Regions from separate parts of the Rugamonas sp. GW822-FHT03B10 genome, predicted to be linked through region 2. Evidence: predicted binding sites of a transcription regulator. Region 2 holds the regulator's gene; the other holds the start of a gene.
What was found. The regulator LexA, encoded in region 2, represses DNA repair genes until DNA is damaged. The targets are predictions, from matches to a motif close to ACTGTATNNNNATACAGT.
Positions count from the first base shown of each region.

Region 1: the regulator LexA is predicted to act here: its motif matches at 1,858-1,875, upstream of recA (recombinase RecA).

Region 1 covers NZ_JBXANP010000007.1:259,519-270,808, reverse strand. Annotated here, with positions in the region: gene recX (recombination regulator RecX) at 164-622, opposite strand; gene recA (recombinase RecA) at 720-1,796, opposite strand; gene AC1RQG_RS14290 (response regulator) at 2,001-2,708, shown strand; gene AC1RQG_RS14285 (sensor histidine kinase) at 2,705-4,231, shown strand; gene AC1RQG_RS14280 (DUF4212 domain-containing protein) at 4,224-4,493, shown strand; gene AC1RQG_RS14275 (sodium:solute symporter family protein) at 4,490-6,526, shown strand; gene AC1RQG_RS14270 (S9 family peptidase) at 6,602-8,593, shown strand; gene AC1RQG_RS14265 (S9 family peptidase) at 8,644-10,653, shown strand; gene AC1RQG_RS14260 (6-phosphofructokinase) at 10,731-11,290, shown strand, end outside.
Region 2 covers NZ_JBXANP010000030.1:7,601-18,890, forward strand. Annotated here, with positions in the region: gene AC1RQG_RS26410 (2-oxoacid:ferredoxin oxidoreductase subunit beta) at 1-699, shown strand, start outside; gene AC1RQG_RS26415 (hypothetical protein) at 912-1,511, shown strand; gene AC1RQG_RS26420 (TetR/AcrR family transcriptional regulator) at 1,671-2,237, shown strand; gene AC1RQG_RS26425 (YciI family protein) at 2,256-2,543, shown strand; gene AC1RQG_RS26430 (inorganic phosphate transporter) at 2,629-3,639, opposite strand; gene AC1RQG_RS26435 (DUF47 domain-containing protein) at 3,697-4,323, opposite strand; gene AC1RQG_RS26440 (replicative DNA helicase) at 4,384-5,769, opposite strand; gene rplI (50S ribosomal protein L9) at 6,000-6,452, opposite strand; gene rpsR (30S ribosomal protein S18) at 6,484-6,774, opposite strand; gene priB (primosomal replication protein N) at 6,790-7,098, opposite strand; gene rpsF (30S ribosomal protein S6) at 7,117-7,503, opposite strand; gene lexA (transcriptional repressor LexA) at 7,760-8,398, shown strand; gene AC1RQG_RS26470 (cystathionine gamma-synthase family protein) at 8,467-9,711, opposite strand; gene purF (amidophosphoribosyltransferase) at 9,771-11,290, opposite strand, start outside.

The DNA of each region.
Region 1 (11,290 bases), on a different contig from region 2:
CGTTGCGCCAAATCATGCGGTTTGCGGCGAAAAACGGGGCCGAACCGGGGGCTTTGGAGTCATTTTTGCAAGGATTCGATGCGGTGCGCGCTGATGGCGCCGGTAATTGTCTTCACTGGGAAATGGCCGCTGGCGCGGGCTGCGGGGCCGATCCTCGGCCCCCTCAGCATGCATCGTCGGGATCGCCGCCGCCCAGGGCCGCCTGCACGGCGCGCTGGGAGAAGCCGCGCTGCAGCAGGAAGCGCATCTGCTTGTTGCGCTCGTTGCGGTCGGCGGCCACGGCGCCGAACTTGCGGCGCCACACCTCGCGGGCGCGGGCCGTCTCGTCCCCGGCCAGCGTGTTCTTGAGCTCCTGCAGCGCCTCGCCGGCCACGCCATGGCTTTGCAGCTCGGCCACGATGCGGCTGTTGCCGTAGCGGGCCGCGCGGCGGTGGATCAGGGCTTCGGAGAACCGCTCCTGCGACAGCCATTTGTTCTGTTCCAGCCAGTCCAGCAGGGCGTCCACGTCGTCGCCCTCCTCCGCGTGGCGGGCCAGCTTGCGGCCCAGTTCCAGGCGGCTGTGCTCGCGCATGGACAGGTAGCGCAGGGCGCGCGCCTTCAGGCTGGGTTGCTGTGCTGCCATAAATTCCCCTGCACGATGAACAAACCACCGGCCGCTCGCGCGGGACGGTGGTTCAGGTTGTGGTCCGCGCCGGCCTCAAGCCGGCGCCAGGCCGCGCTTAGTCGACGGCCTTGAGCTTGGCCACCGGCGCGTCGTGCTCCTCGGCCAGCGGCGGCAGCGCGCGCACGCCCAGCGATTCGCGCACCTTGTTCTCGATCTCCCACGCCAGCTGCGGACGCTCCTGCAGGAAGGCGCGCGCGTTGTCCTTGCCCTGGCCGATGCGTTCGCCGTTGTAGCTGTACCAGGAACCGGACTTCTCGACGATCTTCGCTTCCGCGCCCAGGTCCAGGATCTCGCCCTCGCGCGAGGTGCCGGCGCCGTACAGGATGTCGAAGTGGGCTTCCTTGAACGGCGGCGCGATCTTGTTCTTGACCACCTTGACCTTGGTTTCGTTGCCGATCACCTCGTCGCCGGACTTGATCGAGCCGGTGCGGCGGATGTCGAGGCGCACGGAGGCGTAGAACTTGAGCGCGTTGCCGCCCGTGGTCGTCTCCGGGCTGCCGAACATGACGCCGATCTTCATGCGGATCTGGTTGATGAAGATCACCAGCGTGTTGGTGCGGTTGATCGAGCCGGTCAGCTTGCGCAGCGCCTGCGACATCAAGCGGGCCTGCAGGCCGGGCAGCGAGTCGCCCATGTCGCCTTCGATCTCGGCGCGCGGGGTCAGGGCCGCCACCGAGTCCACCACCACCATGTCGACGCTGCCGGAGCGGACCAGGGCGTCGCAGATCTCCAGCGCCTGTTCGCCCGTGTCCGGCTGCGAGATCAGCAGTTCGTGCAGGTTCACGCCCAGCTTCTGCGCGTAGCCCACGTCCAGCGCGTGCTCGGCGTCGATGAAGGCGCAGGTGCCGCCCAGCTTCTGCATCTCGGCGATGGTCTGCAGGGTCAGCGTGGTCTTGCCCGACGACTCGGGACCGTAGATCTCGACCACGCGGCCGCGCGGCAGACCGCCCACGCCCAGCGCGATGTCCAGGCCCAGCGAGCCGGTCGACACCACCTGCACCTCCTCGATCGGGGTGCTGGAGTCCATGCGCATCACGGAACCCTTGCCGAACTGCTTTTCGATCTGCGCCAGCGCAGCGGCCAGGGCCTTGGCTTTTTCAGATGCGGGTACTGCGCCTTTTTTGTCGTCCATAATGTTCTTTCAGCCTGATGCGCAAGGGTACGCGCGGGGTTGGTGTGTCGGTACAAGCGATACTGTATAAAAAAACAGTGCTTATTGCAAGCGCGATTTTACACGAGCGTTGAAACTGATCAAATCTTGACAGCGGCCGACACAAAAACTCGCTTCGCGGGGGGAAATGTCACACAATACAGGCTTCTGCAGCCGGAGTGACTCATGCGTATTTTACTTGCCGAAGACGATAGCGTGCTGGCCGATGGACTGACCCGCTCGCTACGCCAGTCCGGTTATGCCATCGATTGTGTGAAGAACGGCCAGGACGCCGACACCGCCCTGTCGACCCAGGAGTTCGATCTGCTGATCCTGGACCTGGGCTTGCCCAAGCTGTCCGGGCTGGAGGTGCTGCGCCGGCTGCGCGCGCGCGCCTCGCTGCTGCCGGTGCTGATCCTGACGGCGGCCGATTCGATCGAGCAGCGCGTCAACGGCCTCGACCTGGGCGCCGACGATTACATGGCCAAGCCGTTCGCGCTGTCGGAACTGGAGGCGCGCGTGCGCGCGCTGACCCGGCGCGGCGCCGGCGGCGGCGCCACCGTGGTGCGCCACGGCCCGCTCAGCTACGACCAGGTCGGCCGCAGCGCCTACATCAACGACCAGATGCTGGAACTGTCGGCGCGCGAGCTGGGCTTGCTGGAGATCCTGCTGGCCCGCACCGGCCGCCTGGTCTCCAAGGAGCAGCTGGTCGACCACCTGTGCGAATGGGGCGAGGAGGTCAGCAACAACGCGATCGAGGTCTATGTGCACCGGCTGCGCAAGAAGATCGAGGTGGGCGGCATCCGCATCGCCACCGTGCGCGGGCTCGGCTATTGCCTGGAAAAATACGCTGAACCGGCCGCCACCGAGGCCGGCAAGCCCGAGGCCAAGTGAGCCCGGCCGACGCGCCAGGGGCCGCCCCGGCCGCCGACGACTACCAGCCGCCGGCCGCCGAGCGCGACGAGGAGATCCAGCATTCGCTGTTCGGCGAGATCCTCGACTGGATGCTGGCCCCGCTGCTGCTGCTGTGGCCGATGAGCATCGCCATCACCTACCTGGTGGCCAAGTCGATCGCCAACCAGCCGTTCGACCACGCGCTCGAGGACAGCGTGACCATGCTGGCCCAGCAGGTGCACGCCGTCCACGGCACCACCATCAAGCGCCTGCCGGCCTCGGCGCGCGACATGCTGCGCGCCGACGACGTCGACAACGTCTATTTCCAGGTGCTGGGGCCGGGCGGGGTCTACGTCGACGGCGACCGCGACCTGCCGCCGCCGCAGGAGGAGGACTACTTCCGCGCCGGCACCGTCCACTTCCGCAACGACGCCATGCACGGCACCCAGGTGCGGGTCGCCTATTCCTACGTCAAGCTCGACCACGAGGACCCGGACGACACCCACCAGGCCCTGGTGCAGGTGGCCGAGACGCTGGAGAAGCGCGCCAAGCTGGCCAACGAGATCATCAAGGGCGTGATCCTGCCGCAGTTCATCATCCTGCCCATCGTGCTGGCCCTGGTGTGGTTCGCGCTGGCGCGCGGGCTGTCGCCGCTGGCCCAGTTGCAGGAGCGGATACGGGCCCGCAACCCGGACGACCTCAGTCCCATCGAGGCGCGCCAGGTGCCCGAGGAGATCTCGCCGCTGGTCAACTCCCTGAACGACATGCTGGGCCGGCTGTCGCAGTCGATCGACATGCAGAAACGCTTCATCGCCGACGCCGCGCACCAGATGAAGACGCCGCTGGCCGGCATGCGCACCCAGTCCGAGCTGGCGCTGCGCCAGACCGACCACGAGGAGGTGCACCGCTCGCTCGAGCAGCTGGCCAAGAGTTCGCAGGCCGCCACCCGCCTCGTCAACCAGCTGCTGGCCCTGGCCCGCACCGAGAACCAGCCGCAGGCCGGGGTGGCGTTCGCGCCGCTGGACCTGGGCGAACTGGCGCTGAACGTGGTCAAGGACTGGGTGCCGGCCTCGTTCGCCCACCAGATCGACCTCGGCCTGGAGCCGCCGCCGGAACCGGTGCAGATCGCCGGCGACGCCACCATGCTGCGCGAGATGCTGTCCAACCTGGTCGACAACGCGCTGCGCTACACGCCGGCCGGCGGCAGCGTCACCGTGCGCGTGCACGCGACGACCGAACACGCCTTCCTCGAGGTCGAGGACACCGGGCCCGGCATCGCGCCGGCCGAGCGCGAGCGCGTGTTCGAGCGCTTCTACCGCATCCTCGGCAGCAACGTCGAGGGCAGCGGCCTGGGGCTGGCCATCGTGCGCGAAGTGGCCCAGCAGCATGGCGCCGAGGTCGACATCTACAGCAACCCGCGCAGCCAGTCGGCCAAGCTGCCCGGCAGCCTGTTCCGGCTCACCTTCCCGCTGTTGCCGCCCGCGCCGCCGGCCACCATGGACGAGACGATTTACTATGGATGAACACGCCCCGCCGCCGGCCCACTGGCAACGCACGCGCCGCCTGACCGGCCTGCTGTTGCTGGTGTGGCTGCTGACCACGTTCTGCGCCACCTTCTTCGCCCGCGAACTGTCGGGTCTGAACCTGTTCGGCTGGCCGCTGTCGTTCTATCTGGCGGCCCAGGGCGGCTGCCTGGTGTACCTGGCCATCCTCGGCGCCTACGCCTGGCGCATGCGGCGGCTCGACCGGCAATGGCGCCGCCAGCACGGCCGGGAGCGCCCATGAGCCGCTCGCTGGCGCGCCGCCTGCGCAGCACCTACCTGTGGTTCACGGCCGGCTTCGGCTGCTTCCTGGTGGCGCTGGCCGTGCTGGAGCAGGAGGGCATGCCGCGCCAGTGGATAGGCTATATGTTCATGCTGGGCACCATCGTGCTGTACGCCACCATCGGCGTGCTCAGCCGCACCTCCAACGTGCTCGAATACTACGTGGCCGGACGGCGCGTGCCGGCCCTGTTCAACGGCATGGCCACGGCGGCCGACTGGATCTCGGCGGCCAGCTTCATCAGCCTGGCCGGCGGCCTGTACCTGCGCGGCTTCGACGGCCTGGCCTACATCATGGGCTGGACCGGCGGCTACGTGCTGGTGGCGCTGCTGATCGCGCCCTACCTGCGCAAGTTCGCCCAGTACACGATCCCCGACTTCCTGGCCGCCCGCTACGACGGCGGCGACGGCGGCCGCGCCGTGCGGCTGCTGGCCGTGGCGGCCACCATCGCCGTGTCGTTCATCTACGTGGTGGCGCAGATCTACGCGGTGGGGCTGATCGCCTCGCGCTTCACCGGCGTCGACTTCTCGGTCGGCATCTTCCTCGGGCTGGCCAGCATCCTGGTCTGCTCGTTCCTGGGCGGCATGCGCGCCATCACCTGGACCCAGGTGGCGCAATACATCATCATCGTGGTGGCGTTCCTGATCCCGGCCATGTGGCTGGCCGTCAAGCACAGCGACAACCCGGTGCCGCAGCTGGCCTACGGCAAGCTGCTGTCGCGCCTGAGCGCGCGCGAGGCCGTGCTGCAGAAGGACCCGAAGGAGGCGCAGGTGCGCGCCACGTTCCGCCAGCACGCCGCCGAGTACGACGAGCGCCTGCGGCAGTTGCCGGTGTCGTGGGAGGTGGGCCGCATCGAGGCGCAGCGCCACCTGGACCGCATCAAGCAGCGCAACGCCTCGCTGCTGGAGATCCGCGCCGCCGAGCGGGCCCTGATCGCCTACCCGAAGAACGTGGACGAGGCCAGCCGCGAATGGACCGAGGCGCGCGACCAGTACCTGGCGCGGGCCGAGCCGCTCACGCCGCACGCGCAGCCGTACCCGGGCACGCCCGAGCAGTCCGACATCAAGCGCAACAACTTCCTGGCCCTGGTGTTCTGCCTGATGCTGGGCACGGCCGGCCTGCCCCATATCCTGATGCGCTCCTACACCACGCCGTCGGTCGAGGAGACCCGGGTGTCGGTGTTCTGGACCCTGTTCTTCATCCTGCTGATCTATCTGACCATCCCGGCGCTGGCGGTGCTGGTCAAGTACGACATCTACCATGCGCTGGTGGGCAGCGACTACGCCCACCTGCCCAACTGGGTGTCGTACTGGGCCAATGTGGACAAGCTCAACCCGCTGCTCAGCATCACCGACATCAACCACGACGGCGTGGTGCAACTGGCCGAGATCGCCGTCGACGGCGACGTGCTGGTGCTGGCCACGCCCGAGATCGCCGGCCTGCCCTACGTGATCTCCGGCCTGGTGGCGGCCGGCGGGCTGGCGGCCGCCCTGTCGACGGCCGACGGGCTGCTGCTGGCCATCTCCAACGCCCTGTCGCACGACGTCTACTACAAGCTGGTCGACCCCACCGCCTCGACCCAGAAGCGGGTCACCATCTCCAAGCTGCTGCTGCTGGCGGTGGCCTTCATCGCCGCCTACACCGCGTCGCAGAAGCCGGCCGACATCCTGTCGCTGGTGGGCGCGGCGTTCTCGCTGGCCGGCTCGACGCTGGTGCCGGCGCTGGTGCTGGGCGTGTTCTGGAAGCGCGCCAACCACTACGGCGCGCTGGCCGGCATGGCCACCGGCTTCTGCACCTGCGTCTACTACATGGTGCACACCAACCCGGTGCTGGGCGGCAGCGCGGCCGGCCAGTGGCTGCACATCGCGCCGATCTCGGCCGGCATCTTCGGCGTGCCGGCCGGGATGCTGGCCATGGCCGTCGTCAGCCTGGCCACGCCCGCGCCGGCGCACCGCATCGCCGCCATGGTCGACTACATTAGAGCGCCCGAACCATAGCCATTTTGGCAAGTTGATGTTATTCTGCGGAAATTATTAATTTGGCAAAGTTAGCTCGCCGCATAATTTCCCCCCATGCGTTCCCCCCTCCCCCTGTTGCGCGTCGCCCTGCTGGGCGGCGCCCTGCTGGCCGGCCGCGCCGCCGAAGCCGCCGCGCCGCCACCGCTGGAAAGCTTCTTCGAAAACCCCGCCTTCACGGGCGCCAAGCTGTCGCCGAGCGGCAAATACCTGGCGGCCCGGGTGGCGCTGCCGGGCCAGCGCGACCGGCTGGCCGTGGTCGACCTGGTCACGCTGGAGGCGCGCATCGCGGCCAACTTCACCGACGCCGACATCGGCCAGTTCGTCTGGGTCAACGACCAGCGGCTGGCCTTCACGGCCACCGACCGCGACCTGGGGCCGGGCGACGAACGCTACGCGCCCGGCCTGTACGCGGTGGACCGCGACGGCAAGCACTACCGCCAGCTGGCCGAGCGGGGCGGCAGCTTCTTCACCAACGGCGACAGCCACAAAATCCTGCCATGGAATACCTATTTGCTGGGCCAGGACGGCGCCCAGGATTCCGAATTCATCTACGTGCTCCATCCCAGCGTCGAAGGAACGGCACAGCTGGGCGACTACGAGTTGCAGCGGCTTAACACGCTGACGGGACGGGCCAAGGCCATCGCCGCGCCTGAACACAACACGGGATGGCTGCTGGACCAGCACGGCGAACCGCGCCTGACCATCACGACCGAGCAAGGCAAGTCCACCGTCCACTACCTCGACCCGGCCAGCGGCCAGTGGCGCGCGATCAATTCCTACGACCCCTACACGGGCAAAGGCCTGCGTTTCAATCCGCTGGCCTTCACGCCGGACGGCAAACTGTACGTGAGCGCGACCGGCGCCCACAGCGACAAGGCGGCCCTGTACCTGTTCGACCCGGCCACGGGCAAGCTGGGCGACCAGCCCCTGCTGCGGGTCGAGGGCTACGACTTCGCCGGCCACGTCATCACGGACCAGCATCAGCTGCTGGGCGTGCGCTACGACGGCGAAGCCCGAGACACCAAGTGGCTGACGCCGGAAATGCAGGCGCTGCAGGATGCGGTGGACGCCAAGCTGCCCTCCACCGTCAACCTGGTGAGCCTGCCGGCACAGCCGGGCACGCCATGGGTGTTGGTGGAAGCGTATTCCGACCGCCAGCCGCACGCCTTCCTGCTCTACAACCGCGACAAGCACAGCGTGCACATGGTGGGCGAGAGCTTCGCCCATCTCGCCCCCAACGACATGGGGCGCCAGAAAGTGGTGCATTACACGGCCCGAGACGGGCTCGACATTCCCGCCCTGCTGACCCTGCCCAAGGGCCAGCAGGGCAAGCTGCCGATGGTGGTGCTGGTCCACGGCGGCCCCTGGGTACGCGGCAACCACTGGGGCTTCAACCCGGAAGCACAATTCCTCGCCTCGCGCGGCTATGCCGTGCTGGAGCCGGACTACCGCGGCAGCACCGGCTACGGCTACCGCCATTTCAAGGCCGGCTGGAAGCAATGGGGGTTGAAGATGCAGGACGACCTCGCCGACGGCACGCGCTGGGCCATCGCCCAGGGCTACGCCGACGCCGGCCGCATCTGCATCGCCGGCGCCAGCTACGGCGGCTACGCCACGCTGATGGGCCTGGTGAACGATCCCGACCTGTACCAGTGCGGGGTGGACTGGGTGGGCGTGACCGACATCAACCTGATGTACGACGGCAACTGGCGCTACGCGTCCGACCTGTCCGACGGCTACAAGCAATACGGCATGCCGCAACTGGTGGGCGACCAGGCCAAGGACGCGGCCCAGTTGAACGCCACCTCGCCGCTGAAGCAGGCGGCCCGCATCAGGCAGCCGCTGCTGCTGGCCTACGGCGGCGCCGACCTGCGCGTGCCTATCTACCACGGCAACAAGTTCTACGACGCCGTCAAGGCCGGCAACCAGCAGGTGGAATGGGTGGAATATCCGGAGGAAGGCCACGGCTGGAAGCTGCCCAAGAACCGCATCGACTTCTGGGGCCGGGTCGAGAAATTCCTCGACCGCAATATCGGTCGGCACTGAGCCGGCGCCGCGCGCCCGCATCACCAACACCACAACTATCAAGGACCATCATGCCACCTCTTTCCCATCCCATGCTGCGCGCCTGCGCATTGGCCTGCGCGTTGATCATGGGCGGCGCCGCGCTGCCCGCCGTGGCCGCCGCGGCGTCGGCGCCGCCGCTGGCCGCCTTCTTCGACAACGAAACCTTCAGCGACGCCAAGCTGTCGCCGGATGGCAATTTCCTGGCCGCCCGCCTGTGCACCAAGGGCGAACGGGCCTGGCTGTCCGTGCTGGACCTGAACACCAAACAACTGAAGGTGGTGGCGCAATTGCGCGACGCCGACATCGGCCAGTTCGAATGGGTCAACGACAAGCGCCTGGTGTTCAACGCCTACGACAGCCGCAGCGCCCAGGGCGAACAGTTCTACGGCCCCGGCCTGTACGCGGTGGACCGCGACGGCGGCAAGTTCCGCCAGCTGGCCGACCGCAGCGGCGATGTGACGGAAACCACCGACATGCGCAAGATGCTGCCCTGGAACACCTTCATGCTCGACGAAACGGGGCCGCAGGACAGCGATTACTATTACGCCGTCAACAGCAAGTACGACGAGCAATACCGCTTCAGCAACCTGAGCCTGATGCGCGTGAACACGGTCACGGGCCAGTCCAGCTTCGTGGAGCAACCGAGCAAATGGCGCGACATCTGGCTCGACCAGCATGGCCAGGCGCGCCTGGCCAGCATGAGCGACAGCGAGACGCAAACGCTGTCCTACCGCGACCCGGCCAGCGGCGCATGGCGCACGCTGGCCACGTTCAAGCGCTACGAGCCGGAGGCGGCCAGGTTCTGGCCGCTGGCGTTCGGCCCGGACGGCACGCTGTATGTGATCAGCGCCAACGGCAAGGACAAGAAGGCCTTGTACACCTATGATCCGGCGGCCGGCCGCCTGTCCGGCGAACCGCTGCTGAGCCTGCCGGACTTCGACTTCACGGGCAGCCTGATCATGGACCGGCACAAGCTGCTGGGCGTGCGCTACACCAATGACGCCGAGAACACCCTGTGGTTCGATCCCGGCATGAAAGCCATGCAGGCGGCCGTCGACGCGCTGCTGCCGGACACGATCAACCTGCTGACCCCGGCCACCCGGGGCAGCGCGCCACGGGTGCTGGTGCGCGCCTATTCCGACACCAAACCCGCCGCGTTCCACCTCTACGACGGCCAGGCCAAGACGCTCACGCGGCTGGGCCTGAGCCGTCCCGGCATCGAACCGTCCCAGATGGGCGAACAGAACCTGGTGCGCTACCAGGCCCGCGACGGCCTCACCATCCCCGCCTGGCTGACGCTGCCGGCCGGTAAGAGCAAGAACCTGCCGATGGTGGTGCTGGTGCACGGCGGCCCCTATGTGCGCGGCGGCCAGTGGGGCTGGCACCCGGACGCGCAATTCCTCGCCTCGCGCGGGTACGCCGTGCTGGAACCCGAATACCGGGGCAGCACGGGCTTCGGCACCCGGCACTTCCACGCCGGCTGGAAACAATGGGGCTTGAAGATGCAGGACGACATCGCCGACGGCACGCGCTGGGCCATCGCCCAGGGCATCGCCGACGGCAAGCGCGTGTGCATCGCCGGCGCCAGCTACGGCGGTTACGCGACGCTGATGGGTCTGGTCAACGACCCCGATCTGTACCGCTGCGGCATCGACTGGGTGGGCGTGACCGACATCAACCTGCTGTACACCGACAACAGCTGGTACGACGACAGCGCCATGAGCAGCGAATGGCGGCGCTACGGCATGCGCCGCCTGGTGGGCGACCCGGACCAGGATGCCGCGCAACTGCGCGCCACCTCGCCGCTGGCGCAGGCCGCCCGCATCAAGCAACCATTGCTGCTGGCCTATGGCGGCGTCGATCACCGCGTGCCGCTGGTGCATGGCAACAAGTTCCACGACGCCGTCAGCGCCACCAACAAGGATGTGGAGTGGGTGGTCTATCCCAAGGAGGGCCACGGCTGGGTGCTGCCGGAGAACCGCATCGATTTCTGGGGCCGGGTCGAGAAGTTCCTGGACCGCAATATCGGCCAGCACTGAGGCGGCAAGACGGCCGCTGCGGCCGGTTCTGGTGTAGGCTAGCGGCTGGCCGTTCATCCACACACGAGGAGCTGCGCATGTCGTCGGGAAAAATTCTGGTCGCACAGGGAGGCGGTCCCACCGCCGTCATCAACCAGTCGCTGGCGGGGGTGGCGCTGGAGGCGCGCCGCTTCCACAACGTCACGCGCGTGTACGGCGCGCTGCACGGGGTGCGCGGCATCGTCAACGAGGACTTCGTCGACCTGACCCGCGAAACCAGCCACAACCTGGAGCTGGTGGCGGCCACGCCCTCGTCGGCGCTCGGCTCCACGCGCGACAAGCCGGACCTGGCCTATTGCCAGGAGATCTTCCAGGTGCTGCGCGCGCATGAGATCGAGCATTTCTTCTACATCGGCGGCAACGACTCGTCCGACACGGTGCGCATCGTCAGCGAGCAGGCGCGGCTGGCCGGCTATCCGCTGCGCTCGGTGCACATCCCCAAGACCATCGACAACGACCTGGTCGGCAACGACCACACGCCCGGCTTCCCGTCGGCGGCCCGCTTCGTGGCCCAGGCCTTCGCCGGCGCCAACCTCGACAACGCCTCGCTGCCCGGCGTGTACGTGGGGGTGGTGATGGGCCGCCACGCCGGCTTCCT
Region 2 (11,290 bases):
CTGGGGCAGTTCGTGCACAGCATGCGGCGCGCCGTGAACATGGTGTACATCGTCATGAACAACGGCGTGTACGGGCTGACCAAGGGCCAGTTCTCGGCGACCGCCGACCAGGGCTCGCGCTCCAAGCGCGGTGTGGTCAACAGCGACGCGCCGGTTGATCTGGCGGCGCTGGCCTTGCAATTGGGCGTGAGCTACGTGGCGCGCGGTTTCTCCGGCAACAAGGAGCAGCTGGTGCCCATGATCGAAGGCGCCTTCATGCACCAGGGCGCCGCCTTCATCGACGTGATCTCGCCGTGCGTGGCCTTCAACAACCACCCCGGCTCGACCAAGAGCTACGACTACGTGCGCGAGCACAACGAGGCCGTCAACCGCGTCGACTTCGTGCCGCACAGGGACGAGATCACGGGCCAGTTCACGCCGGGCACGGTGCAGGAGGTACTGCAGCACGACGGCAGCATCCTGCGCCTGCGCACGCTGCAAGCGGAGTTCGACGTGCACGACCGCATCGCCGCCATCAACTACCTGTACCAGCGCCAGGCCGAGGGTGAAGTGGTGACGGGCCTGCTGCACATCGACCCCACGCCCGAGGACATGCACAGCCACCTGAACACGTCGCTGCGCCCGCTCAACACGCTCGATGAGGCCGTGCTATGCCCCGGCGCCGACGCGCTGGCCCGCATCAACGCGGCGCTGCGCTAGGGCACTAGAAAGTTTCAGGCCCCATTCCGCCTTCCCCCCAAGCAACGGCCGCCATGCGCGGGGTGGTAGCCGCTGGCGGCTCCCTCCGGCAACGTGTCTCGTTTGCTTGTCTCGTTTTGTCTTGTTTTGTCTTGATTGAACTCGGCGCGAATTGCCTTGTCTAAATAGACAGAACGAGACAAAACCAGACAACTCTAGCAGGAGAAACGAGTATGAATGCCGGAAGGAGCGAAACCACCATACCACCCGCCGCCTACGCTGAACTGAGCAACTATTTGCGCCTGTCCGGCAGCACGCTCACGACCACCGAAGCGGTGGTGCGCGCAATTCAACACTGGATGGAGGCGCAGCGCGAAATGGCCGCCCCGCTGCAGGGCTATCAATGGAAATGCCTGTTCCTGCCCGATCAGAGCCGGCTGCGCATGCACGTAGGCGAAACGTGGCACTACGCCGAAGTGGTGGGCGATGCGCTCATGTACCAGGGGCGCGCCGTCTCGCCGCGGCAGCTGACCATGCTCATTGCTGGCGACGGCCGCAATGCCTGGCGCGATTTATGGATCCGTCGCCCCGGCGAAAAGGACTGGACGGCCGCCGCACAGCTGCGGCGCCAGCTGGCACAGCAGCCGCACAAACCGCCCACGTCGCACATGGACGCCATGCGGGCTGTCGCCAGCAACATGAGCGACACGCTCAAGACAGCGCTGACGCTGGTCCAACACGCCAGCTATCACGCCCAGGAGCAGGTCGAACGCCGTCTGCCCAAACACCGGCGGCGAGAGGACTTTATGATTGATGATTGCATGGCGGACTGATAACGCGCTGCCACTGAAGCGATCACCCCGCTATCTGGGATGAGCTGCTATCGCCCGGTTGCAATCGCTTGAACTTAGCCTGTTGACAACATAGGTCGCACGTCCTAATATTGAAAAAAATTAGGACAATCATCCTACAGAGCCGACACAGTCCCTGCCATGCAGACCCGCGACCACATCGTTGCCGCCGCCGATCAATTGTTCTACGAGGGCGGCTTCGAAAACACTTCATTCGCCCAGATCGCCGACGCGGTCGGCATCTCGCGCGGCAATTTCTACTACCACTTCAAATCCAAGGACGACATCCTGGAAGCCGTCATCGCGCTTCGGAATGAGCGGACACGGGCCATGCTCGAACAGTGGGAAGCCGATGGCGATACACCCGAGGCGCGCATCGGCTGCTTCATCCAGATCCTGATCGCCAACCGCGCCAAGATCATGCGGCACGGCTGCCCGGTCGGCACCTTGAGCGGCGAACTGGCCAAACTCGATCACGCGCTCCAACCGCAAGCGAACGCCCTGTTCACGCAGTTCCGGGGCTGGCTGTCGCGCCAGTTTACGGCGCTGGGACGCAAGAACGATGCGGACCGGCTGGCGATGCATCTGCTGGCGCGCAGCCAGGGCGTGGCCACGCTGGCCAACGCCTTCCACGATCAAGCTTTCATCAAGTCGGAAGTCGAACAGATGAACCACTGGCTGGCCGCCGTCGCGGCCGGCGAACACTAACCCAAGGAGAACACCACCATGCATATCGTGCTGCTCAAATTCGCCGAACACAAAGACCAGGCCCCACACCATATGGACGGCCACAACGCCTGGCTCAAGCGTGGTTTCGACGATGGCGTATTCGTTCTCGCCGGCACCCTGCAACCGCGTCAGGGCGGTGCGATCGTCGCCCATGGCTGCACGCTGGACGAACTGCGCGCGCGCGTCGCGGAGGATCCGTTCGTCGCGGCCGGTGTAGTGCAGGCGGAGTTCATGGAGGTCTCCCCGTCCAAGGCCGACGAACGCCTCGGCTTCCTGCTAGGCTAAGCAGCGCGAAAATCGTGTTGCGTCCCGAATAAAAAAGGGAGCCGCGCGGGCTCCCTTTTTCGTTGGCTGCCCGCAGGCCGCCGTCTTACATGATGTGGTGCCCCAGCCACCACGCGCACGCGGCCACGAAGGCCGAGGCGGGGATGGTGAAGATCCACGCCCACACGATGTTGCCCGCCACGCCCCAGCGTACGGCCGACATCTTCTGGGCCGAGCCGACGCCGACGATGGCGCCGGTGATGGTGTGGGTGGTCGACACGGGCACGCCGAAGTGGCTGGCGATCAGCAGCGTGAGCGCGCCGCCGCTTTCGGCGCAGAAGCCGCCCACGGGTTTGAGCTTGGTGATCTTCTGGCCCATGGTCTTGACGATGCGCCAGCCGCCGAACAGCGTCCCGGCCGAGATGGCCGTGTAGCACGATATGATCACCCACATCGGCGGCGTCTTGTCGGTGGCGGCCACGTGGCCGGCCGCGATCAGCAGCATCCAGATGATGCCGATGGTCTTCTGCGCGTCGTTGCCGCCGTGGCCCAGGCTGTAGCTGGCGGCCGACAGCAGTTGCAGGCGGCGGAACCAGCGGTCCACCTTGCGCGGCGTGGAGCGCACGAACACCCACGACACCAGCAGCATGATCAGCGAGCCGAGGATGAAGCCCAGCAGCGGCGACAGGATGATCCATTCCACGGTCTTGAGCAGGCCGCCGCCGGCCAGCGCGCCGGTGCCCGATTTGGCCACGGCCGCGCCCACCAGGCCGCCGATCAGGGCGTGCGAGGACGACGAGGGGATGCCGTAGTACCACGTGAACAGGTTCCAGGCGATGGCGCCCACCAGCGCGCCGAAGATCACGTACTGGTCCACCACGCCGGGGTCGATGGTGCCCTTGCCCACCGTGGCCGCCACGCCCAGCCCCACCACGAAGATGGCGGTGAAGTTGAACAGCGCGGCCATGGCCACCGCCGTCTGCGGCTTGAGCACGCCGGTCGACACCACCGTCGCGATCGCGTTGGCGGCGTCGTGGAAGCCGTTCATGAAGTCAAACACCAGCGCCAGGGCGATCAGGACGCCCAGCACGTAGATGCTCATTTGAAGGGTATGCATGAATTGTTCTTTTCGATTTTGTCTGATTCAGGACGCCAGCGCCGCGGGTAGCGGGGCTCAGGCGTTTTCAACGATGATGCCTTCGATGATGTTGGCCACGTCTTCGCAACGGTCGGTCACCGTTTCCAGGATCTCGTAGATGGCCTTCATCTTGATCAGGTGGCGCACGTCCGGTTCGTCGCGGAACAGCTTGGACATGGCGGCGCGCATCACGTGGTCGGCGTCCGACTCGAGGCGGTCGATCTCCTCGCAGACGGCCACGATCTGACGCGAATTGTCCATATTGTGCAGCATACCGACGGCTTCCTTGACCTTCTCCGCGCACGCCAGCACCAGCTCGGCCAGCCGCTTGGCTTCCGGCGTGACGGCGTGCAGGTCGTACAGCGAGACGGTCTGGGCCGCGTCCTCCAGCAGGTCCAGGATGTCGTCCATGCGGGTGATCAGCTTGTGGATGTCGTCGCGGTCGAGCGGGGTGATGAAGGTCTTGTGCAGCAGATCGACGGTGGCGTAGGTGATCTTGTCGGCTTGCTTCTCGACGCCCTCAATGGCGTGCACGCGGTTTTCCAGGTCGTCGAAATTGCTCATCAGGGCCACCATCTCGCGCGCGCCCTTGACGCACAGTTCCGCGTGCTGGTTGAACAGGTCAAAAAATTTGCCCTCGGTGGGCATCAAACGTCCAAACATGTCATTCTCCGTTGAGTATTTCGAGTTGCTTGGCCGCCCTTGCTAGCGGGCGGCGTGGGGTTAGTCGCCTTGGTAAAGCGCCAGGTTGCCGACATAATTGCCAAACTTGGTGTATTGGCCTATCCAGGTCAGTCGCACGGCGCCAATCGGGCCGTTACGCTGCTTGCCGATGATGATCTCGGCCGTGCCTTTATCGGGCGAGTCCGGGTTGTAGACCTCGTCGCGATACAGGAAGATGATGACGTCCGCGTCCTGCTCGATAGCGCCCGATTCGCGCAGGTCGGACATGACGGGACGTTTGTTGGGACGTTGCTCCAGCGAGCGGTTCAGCTGCGACAGCGCGATCACCGGGCATTGCAGCTCCTTGGCCAGGCCCTTCAGGCTACGCGAAATCTCCGAGATCTCGGAGGCGCGGTTGTCGCCCTGGGTCGAGCCCGTCATCAGCTGCAGGTAGTCGACGATGATCAGGCCCAGCTTGCCGCACTGGCGCGACAGGCGGCGCGCGCGCGCGCGCATCTCGATCGGGTTCAGGGCCGGGGTCTCGTCGATGAACAACTGGGCGTCGTTCATCTTCTGGATGGCGTGCGTCAGGCGCGGCCAATCCTCGTCGTTCAGGCGGCCCGTGCGCAAGCGGTGCTGGTCGAGCTGGCCGACCGAGCCCAGCATACGCATGGCCAGCTGGGCGCCGCCCATCTCCATCGAGAAGATGGCCACCGGCAAGCCCGCCTCGATCGCCACGTTCTCGCCGATGTTGACCGAGAACGCGGTCTTGCCCATGGAGGGACGGCCGGCCACGATCACCAGGTCGCCCGGCTGCAGGCCCGAGGTCATGCGGTCGAGGTCGATGAAGCCGGTCGGCACGCCCGTGATCTCGCTCTGGTTGTCGCGGCTGTAGAGCTCGTCGATGCGCTCGACCACCTGGGTCAGCAGCGGCTGCACGGCGGTCCAGCCGGCCGCGCCGCGCGCGCCCTGCTCGGCGATGGCGAAGATCTTCGATTCGGCCTCGTCGAGCATCTGCTTGACCTCCTTGCCCTGCGGGCTGAAGGCCTGGCCGGAGATCTCGTCGGCCACCGTGATGAGCTGGCGCAAAATGCCACGATCGCGCACGATCTCGGCATAACGGCGGATGTTGGCCGCCGATGGCGTGTTTTGCGCCATCGCGTTCAGATAGCTCAAGCCCCCCACGTCGTCCGCCTTGCCGAGCTGGGTCAGCGCCTCGAACACGGTGATCACGTCGGCCGGCTTGGATGCGTTGATCAGCCGCACGATCTGTTCGAAGATCAAACGGTGGTCATAACGGTAAAAGTCTTCCGCATGCATGAAGTCGGCGATGCGGTCGAACGCCGCATTGTCGCGCAACAAGCCACCGATCACAGACTGTTCTGCTTCGATGGAGTGCGGTGGGATGCGGAGCGAATCGACTTGTGGATCTGGGGGGGCGTTCATGGCGCGAATTATACCTGCATAGTCAGCCGCCAAAAATTATTGACGAGAAAAAATTTCGTAGCTTGCCTACAAAAAAGGGCTAATGTCACCGGGCGCCGCGAAAGGCGGTGCTGCAAGGCAATATCTTGCAAAATCAACCAGTTAGACGCCCCATAGAAAAAGCCGGGCGAACCCGGCTTTTTTTTATTGCTCTGCGGCGGGCGTCGCCGCCCGCGCATAGGCGGTGCTACTTAGGCAGCTTCGCCCACGACAGCAACGGTCACTTCCACCACCACGTCGGTGTGCAGAGCGACGGTCACTGGGTGCTCGCCGACGGTCTTCAGCGGACCGGTAGGCATGCGCACGGCAGCTTTTTCAACGGCGAAACCAGCTTTGGTCAGCGCTTCAGCGATGTCGAAGTTGGTCACGGAGCCGAACAGACGGCCGTCCACGCCCGCTTTTTGCGACACGGTCACGGTCATGCCGTTCAGCTTCTCGCCTTGGGCTTGGGCAGCGGCCAGCTTGGCGGCAGCGGCTTTTTCCAGTTCAGCGCGCTTGACTTCGAATTCCGCCACGGCCGACGCGGTAGCGCGGCGGGCCATTTTTTGCGGGATCAGGAAGTTACGTGCGTAACCGTCTTTAACTTTAACGACTTCACCCAGGTTGCCCAGGTTGACGACTTTTTCCAACAGAATGATTTGCATAGTTCTCTCCAGGATTATCTAGACGACGCGATTAAGCGTTGTGCAGATCGGTGTATGGCAGCAGCGCGAGGTAGCGGGCGCGCTTGATTGCGGTGTCAACCTGGCGCTGGTAGTGCGCCTTGGTACCGGTCAGACGTGCTGGCATGATCTTGCCGTTTTCCTGGACGAAGTCCTTGAGCGTGTCTACGTCTTTGTAGTCCACTTGTTCCACGTGAGCGGCCGTGAAGCGGCAGAACTTCTTACGTTTGAACAGTGGGTTTTGTTGCTTGCGCTTTTCTTTCAGCTTGAGCTTGTTTTTGTCGAACTTTTTACCGAATGCCATTTTAGGCTCCTGTATCTAAATGGGTGCGCTGTCTGCGACAGCACGAAAATCAATGATGTGAAATACCAGGCTTTTGCTATTGCGGCTTTTCTTGTTCAGAAATCCCGTGAACTGATACACGCCCCCCAGCGGGGTCTGGCTGAAACGGGTCGAAATCTCGCCCGCGGCGACCGCGGACACTTCAAACTCGCTCAACCGGGCGATGCCCGCCTCCATCTGCTGCGACCGGTGCTGGAGTACAGCATTGACGATCGGCATGCCGGCCGGGGTGAACCTGATGGCGTCCCGCTCGGCGATGAGGGCAGTGAACCGGAGTTCGTTCAGCTCGGATTCCTGCGCAATTTAGGCTGCAGGAGCGGCGGCGGCCGCTGGAGCTTCAGCGCGATGGGATTTCGCTGCATCTTCACGTTGTACCGACTTCATCATTGGCGAAGGAGCGGTTTCCGCTTTCTTCATCTTGACGGTCAGGTGACGCAGCACGGCATCATTGAATTTGAACGCGGTTTCCAGCTCGACCAGGGTCTCGTTGTCGCATTCGATGTTCATGCAGATGTAGTGTGCTTTGGCCAGTTTCTGGATCGAGTAAGCCATCTGACGACGGCCCCAATCTTCAACACGGTGGACCGAACCGCCGCGGGTGGTTACGCTGGCTTTGTAACGTTCGATCATGGCGGGCACTTGCTCGCTTTGGTCCGGATGGACGATGAAAACTATTTCATAGTGACGCATGCAAACTCCCTTAAGGACTGTGAAAATAGCCCACCCTGGCGTCAAGACAGGTGTGGGAAGAGGTAAGCCCGCGACTATAGCAGCTTTCCCGTGAAAACACAACTTGCGGGCCGGATTGCCGCGCCGCGCGGCCCAGGACGGCCCCCGCGCGGGTTTTTTTCATATTATTTCGCTCAAAGCAAGGAATTGCTCTTGCCAACGGGACGCTACTGTACAAAAATACAGACTGTCTATATCCACAGCCCCTGGCGCCCCCATGATTAAGCTCACCGCACGGCAAGAACAAATCCTCAACCTGATCAAGGATGCCATCGAGAACACCGGCTTCCCCCCCACCCGCGCGGAGATCGCGAACGAGCTGGGCTTCAAATCGGCCAACGCGGCCGAGGAGCACCTGCAGGCGCTGGCGCGCAAGGGCGCCATCGAGATCGCGGCCGGCACCTCGCGCGGCATCCGCCTGCTCGGCGAACACGCGGAAGCGGCGGCCCATAAAGTGGCGGCCACCGTGATGATGTCGCTGCCGCTGATCGGCCGGGTGGCCGCCGGCTCGCCCATCCTGGCGCAGGAAAACCTGGAGACCAGCTACAGCGTGGACCCGGCCCTGTTTTCGGCCAAGCCCGACTTCCTGCTCAAGGTGCGCGGCGAATCGATGCGCGACGCCGGCATCATGGACGGCGACCTGCTGGCCGTGAAGAAGGTGGACAGCGCCAAGAACGGCCAGATCGTCGTGGCCCGGATCGGCAACGACGTCACGGTCAAGCGCTACCGCAAGACCGGCGCCACCATTGAACTGCTGCCGGAGAATCCCGACTTCAAGATCATCAAGGTCGATCCCGAAGCGGACGAATTCGCGCTCGAAGGCCTGGCCGTGGGCCTGATGCGCACCTGGCACTGAACCACTGAATAACAACGGGGCCGGAAAATGGGGATACCCCCCAATTTCCGGCCCCGTTTTTTTGTGGCTTAGCAGCCGGCCAGCGCGGTGCGGAAGTCGTCCAGCAGGTCGGTCTCGTCCTCGATGCCGACCGACACCCGGATCAGCGATTCGGCGATGCCCATCGACGCGCGGCGCGCCGGGCCCATCTCGTAGAAGATGGTGTGCGCGACCGGAATGATCAGCGTGCGCGTGTCGCCGAGGTTGCTGGCCGGGATGGCCAGCTTGAGCCGGTTCAGGAAGTCGAAGCAGTCGATCCCGTCCTTCAGCTCAAAGCTCAGCAGCGAACCGGCCGTGCGGAACAACTCGCCCGCGATGCCGTGCTGCGGATGCGACGCCAGCCCCGGATAGTGGACCGCCGCCACGCGCGCGTCGGCCTCCAGCATGCGCGCCAGCGCCAGCGCGTTCGAGCTGGTGCGCTCCATGCGCAGCGCCAGCGTTTCCGCGCCCACGGCGATGTGGTGCGCCGCCTCCGGCGCCAGCGAGGCGCCGAAGTCGCGCAAGCCCTTGGCGCGGATCTGCGCCAGACCCCACTGCGCGGGCGCGGCCTTCTTGTAGTTCTCGTAGATGTGCGGATACTGGTTCCAGTCGTAGACGCCGGTGTCCGTCAGGCTGCCGCCGAGCGCGTTGCCGTGGCCGCCGATCGACTTGGTCAGCGCGTTCACCACCAGGCCCGCGCCCACGTCCTTGGGACGGAACAGGTAGGGCGTGGTCATGGTGTTGTCGACCACGTACAGGATGCCGCGCGCCTTGCACAGCTCGCCGATGCGCTTCAAGTCCGCCACCTGGGTGCGCGGGTTGGCGATGGTTTCCACGAACACCAGGCGGGTGGCCGGCGTCAGCGCCGCCTCCACGTTGGCCACGTCGGTCGCGTCCACGAACGCCACGTCCACGCCCTGCCCGGCCGCCGTCTGCCACAGGCTGTTGGTGTTGCCGAACAAGAAGGACGACGACACCATGTGGTCGCCCGCCCGCAGCAGCGCCTGGAACACGGCGCCGATGGCGCCCATGCCGGTGGCGAAGCAGATCGAGCCCACGCCCTGCTCCATCTTGGTGACCTTGTCCTCCAGCGCCGAGATGGTGGGGTTGCCCTGGCGGCCGTAGCGGAAGCCCGGCTCCTTGCCCTGGAACACGGAGGCCAGCTGGCGCGCGTCGCCATAGCCGAACGCGACCGAGGTGTGGATCGGTTTGTGCAGCGAACCGTGCTCGATGCCCTTCTGCCGGTCGTTGTGCAGGATGGTGGTGGTGAAGCCGTAGTTTTTCTTGTCGTTCATGTCGTCGGGTCCGAATACAAAAAACCCGGCGCGGGCTGCTGCCGGCGCCGGGTGTGCACTTAGCCTTCCGTCGCGGCCAGGTTCAGGTTCAACTGGGAGCGCGCCGCATCCTCGGCCGGCGCGGCCTTCGGGTGGTGGCGCGCATATTCCAGCTTGTCCAGGTAGTCCTTGGAGATGTCGCCCGTCACGTACACGCCGTCGAAGCACGAGGCCTCGAAGTTCTTCAGCTCCGGGTTGACGTCGGAAATGGCGCGCTTGAGCGCGTCGATGTCCTGGTACACCAGCGCGTCGGCCGTGATTTCGCGGCACACCTCCTCGTTCGAGCGGCCGTAGGCGATCAGCTCGTCGCGCGTGGGCATGTCGATGCCGTACACGTTCGGGTAGATCACCGGCGGCGCGGCCGAGGCGAAGATCACCTTGGTGGCGCCCGCTTCGCGCGCCATCTGCACGATCTCGCGGCTGGTGGTGCCGCGCACGATGGAGTCGTCCACCAGCAGCACCACCTTGTCCTTGAACTCGGAGGCGATGGCGTTGAGCTTCTGGCGCACCGACTTCTTGCGCGCCGCCTGGCCCGGCATGATGAAGGTGCGGCCGATGTAGCGGTTCTTGATGAAGCCTTCGCGGTATTCGATGTTCAGCGCCAGCGCCAGCTGGATGGCGGCCGGACGCGACGAATCGGGGATCGGCATCACGACGTCGATCTCGCCATCCTTGAATTGGCGGCGGATCTTCTCGGCCAGGTATTCGCCCATCTTGAGGCGGGTGGCGTACACCGAGGCGCCGTCGATCACGGAGTCGGGACGGGCCAGGTAGACGAACTCGAACACGCACGGGTTCAGGCTCGGATTGTCGGCGCACTGGCGCGCGTGCAGCTGCTTGTCGGCGTCGATGAACACGGCCTCGCCGGGCGCGATGTCGCGCACGAAGCGGAAGCCCATGCCTTCCAGCGCCACCGATTCGGAGGCGACCATGTATTCGGCGCCCTGCTCGGTCTCGTTGATGCCCAGGCACAGCGGACGGATGCCGAACGGATCGCGGAACGCCAGCAGGCCGATGTCGGCGATCTGGGCCACGGCGGCGTAGCCGCCGCGCACGCGGCGGTGCAGCACGGCCACGGCCTTGAAGATGGCGTCCGGGTCCAGCACCAGGCCGGTGGTGGCGGTCTGGATCTCATGGGCCAGCACGTTCAGCAGCACCTCCGAGTCGGAATCGGTGTTGATGTGGCGGCGGTCGTTCTTGAACATCTCCTGCTTCAACTGTTCCCAGTTGGTCAGGTTGCCGTTGTGGGCCAGCGTGATGCCGTACGGCGCGTTCACGTAGAACGGCTGCGCCTCCTCCTCGCTCGACGAACCGGCCGTGGGGTAACGGCAGTGGCCGATGCCGGAATTGCCCTGCAGCGTACGCATGTTGCGGGTGCGGAACACGTCGCGCACCAGGCCGTTCGCCTTGTGCATGGCGAACATGCTGCTGTGGTTGGTTGCAATGCCTGCCGCGTCCTGGCCGCGATGCTGCAACAGCAGCAGCGCGTCATACAGCAGTTGATTGACGGGTTGATGGGAAACGACGCCGACGATGCCAC